DNA from 2 places in the Xanthomonas sp. NCPPB 3959 genome. Region 2 is predicted to be linked to the other one. Evidence: predicted binding sites of a transcription regulator. Region 2 holds the regulator's gene; the other holds the start of a gene.
What was found. The regulator FliA, encoded in region 2, starts transcription of late flagellar genes. The targets are predictions, from matches to a motif close to TAAAGTTTNNCNNNCNNNGGCCGATAA.

Region 1: a site for FliA is predicted at 3,890-3,916, ahead of AC1KVG_RS17370 (methyl-accepting chemotaxis protein). Genes of this name have one in related genera too.

Annotation. Positions count from the first base shown of each region.
Region 1 is NZ_JBWWVR010000016.1:33,641-40,430, forward strand. It holds gene AC1KVG_RS17360 (LysR substrate-binding domain-containing protein) at 1-657, opposite strand, end outside; gene AC1KVG_RS17365 (pirin family protein) at 794-1,495, shown strand; gene AC1KVG_RS17370 (methyl-accepting chemotaxis protein) at 1,885-3,831, opposite strand; tRNA gene AC1KVG_RS17375 (tRNA-Ser) at 4,103-4,195, opposite strand; gene csrA (carbon storage regulator CsrA) at 4,279-4,491, opposite strand; gene alaS (alanine--tRNA ligase) at 4,631-6,790, opposite strand, start outside.
Region 2 is NZ_JBWWVR010000001.1:105,825-112,614, forward strand. It holds gene AC1KVG_RS00390 (serine hydrolase domain-containing protein) at 172-1,281, shown strand; gene AC1KVG_RS00395 (chemotaxis protein CheA) at 1,558-3,216, opposite strand; gene AC1KVG_RS00400 (protein phosphatase CheZ) at 3,219-3,845, opposite strand; gene cheY (chemotaxis response regulator CheY) at 3,845-4,237, opposite strand; gene AC1KVG_RS00410 (RNA polymerase sigma factor FliA) at 4,273-5,046, opposite strand; gene AC1KVG_RS00415 (MinD/ParA family protein) at 5,043-5,927, opposite strand; gene flhF (flagellar biosynthesis GTPase FlhF) at 5,914-6,790, opposite strand, start outside.

The DNA.
Region 1 (6,790 bases), on a different contig from region 2:
GGTGAGCACATCGCGTCCGGACAACAGGCCCACGGTGCGTGGCAGCAACCGCCGCGCCGAATCCGCTACAGCGATCGCACGATGCTCGGCCAGCTCGGTCGCACCCAGCATGCCGGCGCCCGCCAGCGGATGCGTAGAGGCCACCGCGAACACAAAGCGCAGCGTGCCGATCTGCTCGGCGACATAGCCACCACCACTCGGCCCCTCGCCCGCCGCGACGATCAGATCCACGCGCCGATCCAGTAGCGCCTCCCAGCTGCCGGACAGCGATTCGCTCACGACGCGCAGGCGCGTGCTATCGGCCACCGTGTAGAAATCCAGGATCTGCGCCTGCAGCAACGCCACCGGCAGAATCGCATCCAGCCCGATCGCAAAGTCCGATTCCCAACCCGATGCCACCCGCCGCACCCGCACCTCCAGTTCCTGCGCGGCACGCAACAGGTGCCGCCCCTCGCGCAACAACTCGCGCCCGGCCTGGGTCGGCGTCGCCTTCGGGCCGAACCGCTCGAACAGTTGCACCCCCAGATCGTCTTCGAGCTTGGACACCGTGTAGGAAATCGTCGACGGCACCTTGAACAGCACCTTGGCCGCGGCCGCGAACGAGCCTCGACGGTCGATTGCATCGAGGATTTGCAGCGCTTCCAGGCTGATTTTCATTATTCGATTTTTTCGATGATAGCAGCCAAATCTACTCGCTTTTTGTCTTCGATCCAGAGGCGGAGACTATGCATCAAGCCGCAGGGACACCGATTCACTCCCCGGCGCCATTCGAGATCTTTCAAGGAGAAGCAGCATGTTGAATGTCCGCAAGAGCGAAACCCGTGGCCGCGCCGAGCATGGCTGGCTGTCCTCGCGCCATACCTTTTCCTTCGCCAGCTATCACGACCCGCGCCACATGGGCATCGGCCCGCTGCGGGTGATCAACGAAGACAAGGTGCAGCCGGGCGAAGGCTTCGGCACCCACGCCCATCGCGACATGGAGATCATTTCCTACGTCCTGGATGGCGCGCTGGAGCACAAGGACAGCATGGGCACCGGCTCGGTGCTGCACTACGGCGACGTGCAGCGCATGAGCGCCGGCAGCGGCGTCAGCCACAGCGAGTTCAATCACTCAGCCAGCGAGCCGGTGCACTTCCTGCAGATCTGGGTGATGCCCGAACGCAATGGCATCGAACCCAGCTACGAGGAAAAGCATTTCGACACCGACAGCAAGCGCAATCAGCTGCGTCTGATCGCCTCGCCCAACGGCGAAGCCGGCTCGCTGCGCCTGCACCAGGACGCACGCCTGTACGCCTCCATCCTCGACGGCGACGTGCGTCTGCAACACCCGCTGGCACCGGGACGCATCGGTTACGTGCAGGTGGTGCGCGGCAGCCTGAGCGTCAACGGACAAGCACTGTCGGCCGGCGATGCGCTGCAGATCACCGCCGAGCCGGAACTCGTGCTGGCCGACGCACGCGACGCAGAAGTGCTGGTGTTCGATCTGCCGCAGTAAGCGGCAACGCGTGTAGTGCGGCGCGCTGCAGTCAATCGGCGCGCCGCATGATCGCAGCTGGTTGGAACAGGCAAAGCGCGCTCCTGGCGCAATGCAGTTCACTTGAAAAAAACGGCACTTCCCGCGCGGGAAGTGCCGTTTTTTATTTGGCTTGAAAACTGAGCCGATTGGAGACTATGCCGAGATACAGGAGCCCTCGGTCAGCAACTTCAGTGAACAGCAATAGGTTTTTGGCGGGCGTCGTTGTGCGCGGACGCATCTGCTGGCGAGCGCTTTTAGTTTTGCGCAGACCTAGCTGCTGGCACGCGCCGCAGCTAGGCAACTACGAGGGTGCGTATAGCCGCTTCAACAACGCCGTACAGCGAATGCCCACAGTCACGCCGCCTGAGTCACGCGGCCTGCGATTTGGCGAACGGCTCTGCGTGCGCATCCTTTAGTGCAGAAGACCCATCGGCATCGCCGTTGACCAATGCAAACAACGCATCCGCATCGGCTTCGAGCACATGCGCCGAACGCGCCAGATCATCGACCATCCGCGCCTGATCGCGCGCCTGCACGCCAATGGATTGCAGCGCCGTGTTGGCGGTCGAAATATCCTGCGCCTGCTCCTGGCTGGCGGCGGCGATCTGCTCCACGGTTGCGGTCACGCGCAGCACCGAGCCGACCATGTCCTGCATCACCACACCGGCCTGTTCGGCCAGGCGCGAACCATCGCCAACCTGATCGGTCGCGTTGTCGATCAGGGAACGAATCTCCTTGGCCGACACGCTGCAGCGCTGCGCCAGGCTACGTACCTCGGTCGCTACCACTGCAAATCCACGCCCCTGCTCGCCGGCGCGCGCCGCTTCCACCGCCGCGTTGAGCGCCAGGATGTTGGTCTGGAAGGCGATACCGTCGATCACCTCGATGATCTGGCCAATGCGATCGGTCGCCGAACGGATGTTGGCGGTGGTCTTGACCACCTCGGCGATGACCTCGGCACCGCGTCGCGCAACATTGGCCGACTCTTCGGCCATGCGCTGCGCCGACCCCGCGCTCTCGGAATTGATGCGCACGGTTTCCGCCAGCTGATCGATGGTGGTCGAGGTCTGCGCCACTGCGGTGGACTGCGAGGATGCGCGGCTCACCAGTTCCTCATTGCTGATCGAAATATGGTGCGCCTCGCGCTGCACGTTCTGCGCGATGCTCATGGTCTGCTGCATCAACTCGCGCATGCGCTCGGCCGAGCGCACTTGATCGGTCACATCGGTGGCGTACTTGACCACCTTGTACGGCCGTCCGGAGACATCCAGGATCGGGTTGTAGGAGGCCTGGATCCACACCGCGCTGCCGTCCTTGCGCAGCCGGCGATAACGGCCCGCATCGAACTGCCCACGCGCCAGCTTCGCCCAGAAATTGCGGTACTCCTCGGAGGCGCCATACACCGCATCCACGAACACGCGATGGTGCTGGCCGATCGCTTCGGCGGCCGGATATCCCAAAATCGCCAGGAAATTATCGTTGGCGCTCAGTACGCGCCCTTCCAGATCGAATTCGATCACGCCCATCACCTTGTCGATGGCCTGGATGCGGCCATCCGCATCGGCAGAATCGATCACCTGACGGGTCACCTCGGTGGCGTACTTGACCACCTTGTATGGACGCCCATGCTCATCGAGTACCGGGTTGTAGGACGCCTGGATCCACACGTCCTGTCCATCCTTACCAACGCGCTTGTAGCGCCCCGCATCGAATGCGCCGCGCCCGAGCTTTTCCCAGAACGCGCGATAGGCCGCCGATTGGCGCGTGGACGCATCCACGAACATGCCGTGATGCTGGCCGCGGATCTCATCGAGCCGGTAACCCATCACCTGCAGAAAATTCTGGTTGGCCTCGAGCACGGTGCCATCCAGCGAAAACTCAATGACCGCCATGACCCTGTCGATCGCATCGATCCGCCCTTCGAAATCGGCGGTCTGGCGCACCTGCGCAGTGATATCGGTGGCGTACTTCACCACACGATAGGCGTTGCCGGATCGATCCAGCAGCGGGTTGTACGACGCGTTGATCCACACCTCGCGCCCGTGTTTGTCCAACCGGCAAAAACGCCCGGCGTTGAAGTCGCCGCGCCGCAGCGCCACCCAGAACTGACGATAGCTTTCGCTGTCGCGATCACTGGCAGTCACGAACATGCGGTGATGCTGGCCGACCACCTCGTCCAGCCGATAGCCCATCAAGGACAGGAAGTTCTCGTTCGCATCCAGAATGCGGCCATCCAGATCGAACTCGATCACCGCCATCACCCGGTCCACCGCATTGGCCTTGTGCTGCAGCCCACGGCCCCAGAAAGAGAACAGGCGTCCAAGCAGTGGCGGTAGGCGCATCACGTTGAAGTCCGAGATATATGTCACGTGTTTAGCGACCTATACCGCAGTTACTTGAACCGCTTCATGCAGCACGTTTGAGGCGATTCAGATGCTGTCGCGACAACCAGATGCCTTATGCAGGATGCGGCGAGCCGACTGGCAGTAAGCATGCTGCGCAGCTCACTCGAAAGGGCTTGCAAACCCATGCCGCGATGCAAATAAAAACGCCCGCAAATCAAAGATTTGCGGGCGTCTAGAACACTGGCGGAGCGAGAGGGATTCGAACCCTCGATAGAGCTTTTGACCCTATACTCCCTTAGCAGGGGAGCCCCTTCAGCCGCTCGGGCATCGCTCCAGTTTTCACGTCCTGCCGCGTTGTCCGTGGCAGGCCGCGAAGAATACCGGGTAAGGGGGGTTAACGTAAACCCTTTGCGACAATCAATTCGAAGAATCGTCGCCGTGATGCGCGCCGGAAGCGACCGGCTCATCGCCACGCTGGATGCGCTGATAGATTTCTTCGCGGTGCACAGCCACATCTTTCGGTGCGGTGATGCCAATGCGCACCTGATTACCCTTGACGCCGAGCACGGTAACAGTGACCGAGTCGCCGATCATCAAGGTTTCGCCTACCCGGCGAGTGAGGATCAACATTTTTCAAATCTCCTGGAACCGGTGAGTTTCCCACCAGCATCGACGGCCTCCTGATGAGACGCGTCTATAGGTAAAGGGAATAGACCGGAAATGGTAGCGGCAGATCCTGCCAGCCAGCAAGGCATGGCAGGACAAGTGTTCAGCCCAAGTGTTGCTTGACCCAGGAGTGCACGCCGTCAAGCGCGGTCGCAAGGGCGGGCCCGTCCTCGCCACCACCCTGGGCGAGATCCGGACGGCCACCGCCCTTGCCCCCGATCTGACTGGCGATATGGCCGAGGAGTTCCCCTGCCTTCACCTTACCAGTTGGGCTACCGTTCACGCCGGCTACAAGCGCGACCTTGCCGGCAGATGCGCCCGCTAGCACGATCACCGAATCGCCCAATTGCTGCTTCAGCCGATCCATCGCATCGCGCAGTGCCTTGGCGTCGAAGCCTTCCAGACGCACTGCGATGACCTTGACTCCGGCCACGTCGACAGCACTGGCGCCCAGATCTGCAGTCGCACCCGAGGCGAGCTTGGCCTTGAGCGACTCCAGCTCACGCTCCAGACGCTTCTGGCGCTCGGTGAGCGCGCGCACCTTGTCGACGACTTCAGTCGCATTGCCGCCGAGCAGATGAGCGGCCTCAAGCAGACGACGCTCTTCGTCGGCCACGTAGTCCAGCGCGCCCTGCCCGGTCACCGCTTCGATACGGCGCACGCCCGAAGACACACCACCCTCGGAGGTAATCTTGAACAGGCCGATATCGCCAGTGCGGGTGACGTGGGTGCCGCCGCAGAGTTCGGTCGAATACCCACCCATCTTCAGCACACGCACGTTCTCGCCGTACTTCTCGCCAAACAACGCCATCGCGCCGAAATCCAGCGCTTCCTGCATGGCCATGTTGTGCACCTCCACACTGTGGTTGGTGCGCACCTCGGCGTTGACCTTGCGTTCGATCACGGCGAGTTCTTCGGCAGTGATCGGCTGAAAATGCGAGAAGTCGAAACGCAGACGGTCCGGCGCGACCAACGATCCCTTTTGCTGGACGTGCGTGCCCAACACTTCGCGCAAGGCCGCATGCAGCAGATGCGTGGCCGAGTGATTGAGGATGGTCTTGCCGCGACGCTGCACGTCGATACCACCGGACAGCACATCGCCCAGCGCAAGCGCGCCTTCGGTGATGCGCCCCACATGACCATGGAACTGCCCCGCAAACTTCTGCGTGTCGGCAATGTCGATGGAGACACCGGTCCCGCTCAGTTGACCGCTATCGCCGACCTGACCACCGGACTCGGCATAGAACGGTGTGCGGTCGGTGAACACGATGACCTCGTCACCGGCGTCGGCGCGTTCGACCGGACGGCCCTGCTTGAGCAACGCAACGACCTTGAGCGCATCGGCGTCGTAGGCTTCGTAGCCCAAAAACACTGTCGGCGACATCGTAGCGACCAGATCGGCCGGCAATGCGACGCCACCACCGAACTTGCCTGCGGCACGCGCGGTTTCGCGCTGACGCTCCATGGCGAACTCGAAGCCCTCCATGTCCACACGCAAGCCGCGCTCGCGCGCGATGTCGGAGGTCAGATCGACCGGAAATCCGTAGGTGTCGAACAGACGGAATGCATCGGCACCGGGAATGACCTCCTGCGAGCGCGAAGCGACGTCGTCGAAGATCTTCATGCCGGCGTCCAGCGTTTCGGCAAAGCGCTCTTCCTCGGCCAGCAAGGCGCGCGCGACCGTCGCTTGAGCGACCACCAGCTCCGGATAGGCCTCACCCATCAGCTCGACCAGGGTCGGCACCATCTTGCTGAAGAACGGCTGGCGCACACCGAGCATCCAGCCATGGCGCAGCGCACGCCGGATGATCCGGCGCAACACATAGCCACGACCTTCATTGGAGGGCAGCACGCCATCGACGATCAGGAACGAACAGGCGCGGATGTGATCGGCGATCACCCGCAGCGACTTGTTTTCCAGATCGGCAACGCCGGTCAGCGCGCTGGCCTTGCCGATCAACGCCTGGAACACGTCGATTTCGTAATTGGTATGCACTTGCTGAAGGATCGCGGCGAGACGCTCCAGACCCATGCCGGTATCCACACACGGGGCCGGCAACGGAATCAAGGTGCCATCGGGCTGCCGATCGAACTGCATGAAGACCAGATTCCAGATCTCGATGAAGCGATCGCCATCCTCGTCCGGCGAACCTGGCGGACCACCGGCGATGTGATCGCCATGGTCGAAGAAGATCTCGGTGCACGGGCCGCATGGACCGGTATCGGCCATCTGCCAGAAATTGTCGGAGGCATATGGCGCCCC
Region 2 (6,790 bases):
GCAGCTAAAGCGATTCCCGACGCTTAGCCGTATCACCAAACCGGCGAGAGATTTCTGTCTTGCGAGGTGGAGACACCATACAACGTCGCGTATGCGGACAGGAAGCATCCGTCCAAATAGGGTGATAACCTCTGCATGGCTCAAACGCTGATGTTGGAGTGAGGAGTAAAAATGGTCGCCTCCATTAAACGCCGCACTGTTTTGGCTGCGGCATTATCCATGGCCCTGCCGATGCGTAGCTTTGCCAAACCCGGAATTGAAGCTGATAGCGTGTCCTCGGCCCTTCGCCGTCGCGTAGCCGAGGAAAAGCAGGGCACCGGGGCCGTACTGGGGGTGGTACGCGCAGGCGAATTGAAGACCTTCCACTACGGAACGGTTGGCCTAGGTAAACTCCAACAGCCGAATGATCGGTCAGTATTTCAGATCGCCTCGCTAACCAAGATATTCACGGCACTATTACTTGCTGATTGTGTTCAGCGGGGTGAAGTGAATCTCGTCGATCCACTATCAATGTACATTGCAGTTCCTCCCGCCACCTTCGACGGGAATGAGATCACGCTTCTCGATTTAGCCACTCATACGAGTGGGCTACCACTTCGGCCATCCAGTCGCACCGGCCTCAGTCAAGATAACCCCTACGCCGGCTACACCGAGAGGGATCTTTGTGCTGATTTAGGTCGTGTCCATCTCACGCGCTTACCGGGGTCGAGTTTTGAATACTCGAATTTTGACTATGCGTTATTGGGTTACGCGTTGTCACAGCGCCTTGGCAAAACGTATGTTGACCTCTTGCGAGCTCGCATTCTTGAACCGCTTCGTATGGACGAGACTACGCTTACTCTATCAACGGAGATGCAGCACCGGGAAATTTGGGGTTACGATGCGGACTTCCACTCGGCTCAACCCTGGGAATTTGGTGCGCTTGCGCCGGCAGGCGGCCTTTTTTCGACGGTGAAGGACCTGTCGAAATTCATGACACTTTGGACAAACAAAGAAAGCGGTCCCCTCTCGCGGGCGGCTTCAATGATGCTGACCGTAGATAGGCCCGGCGATAATACCGATACCAGAATGGGTATCGGCTGGCGGAAGGTCCACCCGGATGGCCAGAGCATAGCTTGGAGCAATGGAAATGGCGGCGGCGTTCGTAGCTTCATGGGCTTCAACGCCGACACGCGCGTCGCCGCAATCGCGTTTATCAACAAAACATCGGGTTTTGGAGTTGACGATATCGCGCTTGGGATGCTTGCGCCAGCTGGCTCGCATGTTCCCCCGTTTTTCTAAACCCGGGCTGGTTTAAGATGCTTAAATATTAGCTGTAAATAACGGTTCCAGGTTCACTTCCACGGCAGCCTGACCGTCGCCAAACCATCTCCCCATGCCTGCGCGCGTAGCGGCATAGATCGGCAGCGATGCAGGTAGTGAAACAACAACGGCCGCAGTACGCGGCCGTTGTCGTTAGATCAGGCAGTCAGGATCGTCTTGACGATTCCCGATTCCCGATTCCCGATTCCCGATTCCCATCCCCAATCCCCAATCCCCAATCCCCAATCCCAAAACTCAATGATCGCTGGAGCGCAGCCCATCCACATCCAGGATCAGCGCCATGCGGCCGTCGCCGATCAGGGTGGCGCCGGCGTAGCCGGGCAGGCCGCGCAGGGCGCGCGGTAGCGGTTTGATCACCACTTCCTCGCGGCCGCGGACCTGGTCCACCACTAGGCCGAAGCGGGTTTCGCCGGCCTGCAGCAGCACCACGGTCAACAGCGGCGGTTGTTCGGCCGGGACGCCCAGCCAGCGACGCAGGTCGATCAGCGGCAAGGTGTGCGAGCGGCGGTCCAGCACGGCGCGGCCGTCGAACCAGCCCAGCGAGGTCTGTGGTGCATGCAGCACTTCGACCACGCGGGCCAGCGGTAGTGCATAGACGGCTTCGCCGGCCTGCACCAGCAGGGTCGGCAGGATCGCTAACGTCAGCGGCACGCGGATCATGAAGCGGCTGCCGCGGCCCAGTTCGGACTGGATCTGGATCTGCCCGCTGAGTTCGCGGATGCGCGATTGCACCACGTCCATGCCCACACCACGGCCGGAGATGTCGGTGACCTCGGCCTTGGTCGAGAAGCCCGGCATGAAGATCAGATGCAGGCATTCGTCGGTGCTCAGCCGGGCGGCGGCTTCGGCGTCGATCAGGCCTTTATTGCGAGCGATTTCGCGCAGGCGCTCGGGGTCGATGCCGGCGCCGTCGTCCTGGATTTCGATGCTGACGTAGTCGCCTTCCTGCTGCGCGGACAGACGCACGTGACCACTGCGCGGCTTGCCGGTGGCTTCGCGCAGGGCAGGGGATTCGATGCCGTGGTCGATCGCGTTACGCACCAGATGCACCAGCGGATCGGCCAGGGCTTCGACCAGGTTACGGTCCAGTTCCGTCTCGGCGCCGATCAGTTCCAGTTCCACTTCCTTGGACAAGGTGCGCGCGACATCGCGGGCCACCTTGGGGAAGCGCGAGAACACCTTGCTGACCGGCTGCATGCGGGTGCGCATGACCGCGGTCTGCAGGCGGGCAGTGGCGATATCCAGCACGCTGACGGCGCGATCGAGTTCTTCGTCGCGCAGGCGGGTGCGCAGGGTCTTGAGACGATTACGCGACAGCACCAGTTCGCCGATCAGGTTGACGATGGCGTCCAGGCGCTTGGTGTCCACGCGCACGGTCTGTTCGGCTTCGGCACCTTTTGCGGCGGCTTTGGGTGCGGCTTTGGCGCCGGGTGCCGGTGCATGGCCGTCGTCATGGGCAGGTGTGGCCACCGCAGCCAATGCGGCTTTGGGCGCGGCCTTGACCGCCGGCGGGCCGCTCTTGGCATCGAACTGCGCAATCAGCGAGGCCGGTGCATGCGGCACGGTTTCGCCCGAGCCCATCGCATCCAGCATCGCCTGCAGATAATCCAGCGACTGCTGCGCGGCATCGAAGTGATGCGCCTGCAACACCGCCTGGCCGGAGCGTGCCATGCCGAGGGTTTCTTCAGCGGCGTGGCACAGCTCCACCATGGGCTTGATCGCCAGAAAGCCGGCGCCGCCCTTGAGCGTGTGGAAGCCGCGGAACACCGCGTTGAGCTGGTCGGCTTCGTCCGGTGCCTGTTCCAGCGCGACCAGCTGTTCGCCGAGGCGATCCAGGATTTCCTGGGCCTCGACGATGAAATCGGCAGCAATATCGTCTGGAACAGCACTCATGGTTACAACCCCAATCCGGACAGCAGGTCATCGGCGTCGTCCTGCGACACCGCGTGACGGTCCAGGCCCTTGACTGCAGGACCGGCAAGACCGCCGTCGTCTTTCTTCGGCTCGGTGCTCTTCGGCGGCAGGCCGAGTGCGCCGAAGCCTTCGTGCACGCGCCGCACGATGCCGGCCACGCGACGGATGATCTGCCCGCTCAGGTCCTGGTAGCTCTGCGCCAGCGACAGTTCGGTCAGGTTGTGGCGCATCTTGTCCATCAGCGCGCCCTGGTCCTGATTCAGACCACCGTCGCGCAGCTGGTTGGCCAGCTCACGGCATTCTTCGACCAGATCCAGCGTGCGATGGCTGGCCTTTTCGGTCATTTCCACCACGTGGTCCAGGCGCGAACACGCATCGTCCAGCTCGCCGGCTTCTTCGGGCACGGTGGGCAATTCGCCCAGCGCCTGACCGAGTTCGCGTGCGAGCCGGCTCAGGCCCTGCATCATCGGACGGGTGCGCAAGGCGGCGAGGTGGTCGACCTCGCGCTTCCATGCGGCTTCGTCACCGCTTTCCAGTGCATCGAGCGCGCCTTGCAGGCGGTCGATCAAGGCAGCGCGTTCGGCATTGGTTTCCACGGTGGCGTTCATCAGGCGGTCGCCGCCAGACGTTCGAACACCTTGCCCAGCTTTTCTTCCAGCGTCTGCGCGGTGAACGGCTTGATGATGTAGCCGTTCACGCCGCACTGGGCGGCTTCGATGATCTGCTCGCGCTTGGCTTCGGCGGTCACCATCATCACCGGCAGGTGCTTGAGCTTGGCGTCGGCGCGGATGTTGCGCAGCAGGTCGATACCGGTCATGCCGGGCATGTTCCAGTCGGTGACCACGAAATCGAACGGGCCGGCCCGCAACGCAGCCAATGCGCTGTTGCCGTCTTCGGCCTCTGCGGTATTGGTGAAACCAAGATCGCCCAACAGATTCTTGACGATACGTCGCATCGTCGAGAAGTCGTCCACGATCAAAATCCGCATGTTCTTGTTCACATCAAGCTCCTAACACTAAAAAATACGCGAAAAAATCATTCGTCAATTTCGACACCGGCATCGGCCAGTTCGAAGACCTTGAGGCGGCCGCGCAGACGCACCACGGCCTGGCCGTGGATCTGGCAGACGCGCGATTCGCTGACACCGAGCACGGCGCCGATTTCCTTCAGGTTCAATTCCTGTTCGTAGTACAGCGACAGCACCAGCTGCTCGCGCTCGGGCAACTGGCCGATGGCCTTGCCCAGCTCGCGGCCGAACTCGCCACGCTCCATCATCTGCTGCGGGTTGGGGCCACCCTTGGCGGTGGTGTCCAGCTCGCCGTGATCTTCGATCCGCGACTCCAGGCTCAGCACCTGGCCGCGCGCGGCGTCTTCCATCAGACGCAGGTAATCGGGCAGCGGCATTTCCATCGCGGCGGCCACTTCGGTGGCGGCGGCGGCGCGGCCGGTGTTCTGTTCGATCTTGCGTACTGCAGCAGCAGCGTCGCGGGCACGGCGGTGCACCGAACGCGGTACCCAGTCGCCTCTGCGAATCTCGTCGATCATCGAGCCGCGGATACGGATCGAGGCATAGGTTTCGAACGAGGCGCCCTGCTCGGAGTCATAACTGCGCGAGGCTTCGATCAGGCCGATCATGCCGGCCTGGATCAGGTCGTCCACTTCCACGCTCGCCGGCAGGCGCGCGGCCAGATGGTGGGCGATGCGGCGCACCAGATCGGCGTGCTGGGTGACGATGTCGTTGGCGTTGTTGCGTTGCACTGCACGGTACTGCGCGGTGGCCGTCGTTGCGGTTGCGGTAGCGGTGCTCATGCGGCGACCCCCCGTTGGATGATGCGTTCGACAAAGAACTCGACGTTGCCGCGTGGCACGGTGGGGGCCTGCCAGCGCGAGGTACGCCGCGCGATTTCTGCGATGGCCAGCGCCGAGGGGCTGGCGGGGTAGGCCTTGATGACCGGTTGCTGGCGCTGTACCGACAAACGCAACCAGTCGTCCTGTGGCACGTGGCCGAGGTAGTTCAGCGACACGTCGCCGAGGAATTTTTCGCAGACCCGCGACAGCTTGTCGTACAGCAGGCGGCCTTCGTTGGGGTCGCGCACCATGTTGGCGATGATCTGCAGACGGTCCACGCCGCGTTCGCGCGAGAGCACCTTGATCAGCGCGTAGGCGTCGGTGATCGAGGCCGGTTCGTCGCAGACCACCACCACGGTGTCCTGGGCGGCCTGGCAGAAGGTCAGCACGCTGTCGGTGATGCCGGCGGCGGTGTCGATGACCATCACGTCTAGGTCGCGTTCCAGCTCGGAGAACACGTTGACCAGGCCGATGTGCTGGGCCGGAGCCAGTTCGGCCATGTGGCGGCGACCGGAGGCGGCCGGGACCACCAACACGCCACCGGGGCCTTCGATGATCACTTCATCCAGCGTGCAGCGGCCAGCGATCAGGTCGGCCAGGGTGTACTTGGGCGACAGGCCCAAGACCACGTCCAGGTTGGCCAGGCCAAGGTCGGCGTCGAGCAGCAGGGTGCGCTTGCCCATCTCGGCGAGGGCCACGGCCAGGTTGGCGGAGATGTTGGTTTTACCCACGCCACCCTTGCCACCGGTCACGGCAATGGTGCGCACCGGGCCCAAGGGCTCGGGACGGGTCGCCGTCAGGGGGAAGGCGTTGGTCAGCTTGGCGTATTCACGCGACTGCATGGTTGTGCTCCGGAGTACAGGGCTTATCGGCAGCGCGCCGCAAATCTTCAAGGCGAAGAACGAGACTGGCGGCATTGGCGCGGTGCAGGTCGTCGGGGACCCGCTGTCCGTCAGTCACCCAGGTGATGGGCATTTGATGGTCAACCACCACCGACAAGGCGCTGCCGAAGCGGCCGGTCTCGTCGAGTTTGGTCAGCACCACGCCTTGGGGTTTGGCGTGGGCGAAGCGGCGTACGACCTCGTCGAGGTCGGAAAAATGGGCGTTGGCCGGCAGCACCAGCAGCGAGGTGACCTGGTGCGCGGCGCGCAGCCAGTTCAGCTGTGCGGCCAGGGCGCGGTCGCGCTGACCCATGCCGGCGGTGTCGATCAGCACCAGCTTGTAGTCGCGCAGGCGCTCGAGCAGTTCCAGCAGGCTCTCGGCGCTGTCGGCCTCGTGCACCGCGATGCCGAGCTGACGGCCGTAGCTGTGCAGCTGCTCGCGGCCGCCGACGCGCTGGGTGTCGGTGGTGACCAGGGCCACGTCGCGCGGGGCGTGCTGGGCGGCGAAGCGCTGGGCGAGCTTGGCGATAGTGGTGGTCTTGCCGGCACCGGTCGGGCCGACCAGGGCGATCACGCCGCCGCGTTCCAGCGGGTCGATCGGAGCCACCGGCAGACGCTTGGACAGCAGGCCCAGCATCAGCCCGCGGCCGCGGTGCAATTCGGTATCGGCCGGGATCTGCAGGGCCACATCGCGGATCAGACCGGCATCGAAGCCGTAGTCGTCCATCAGTTCCAGGGCCTGCGCACGCACCGGGGAGCCACGCAGGCGCTCGTCGGTGAGGCGGTTCATTTCGCGCTCGATCATCTGACGCATCAGCGCCAGC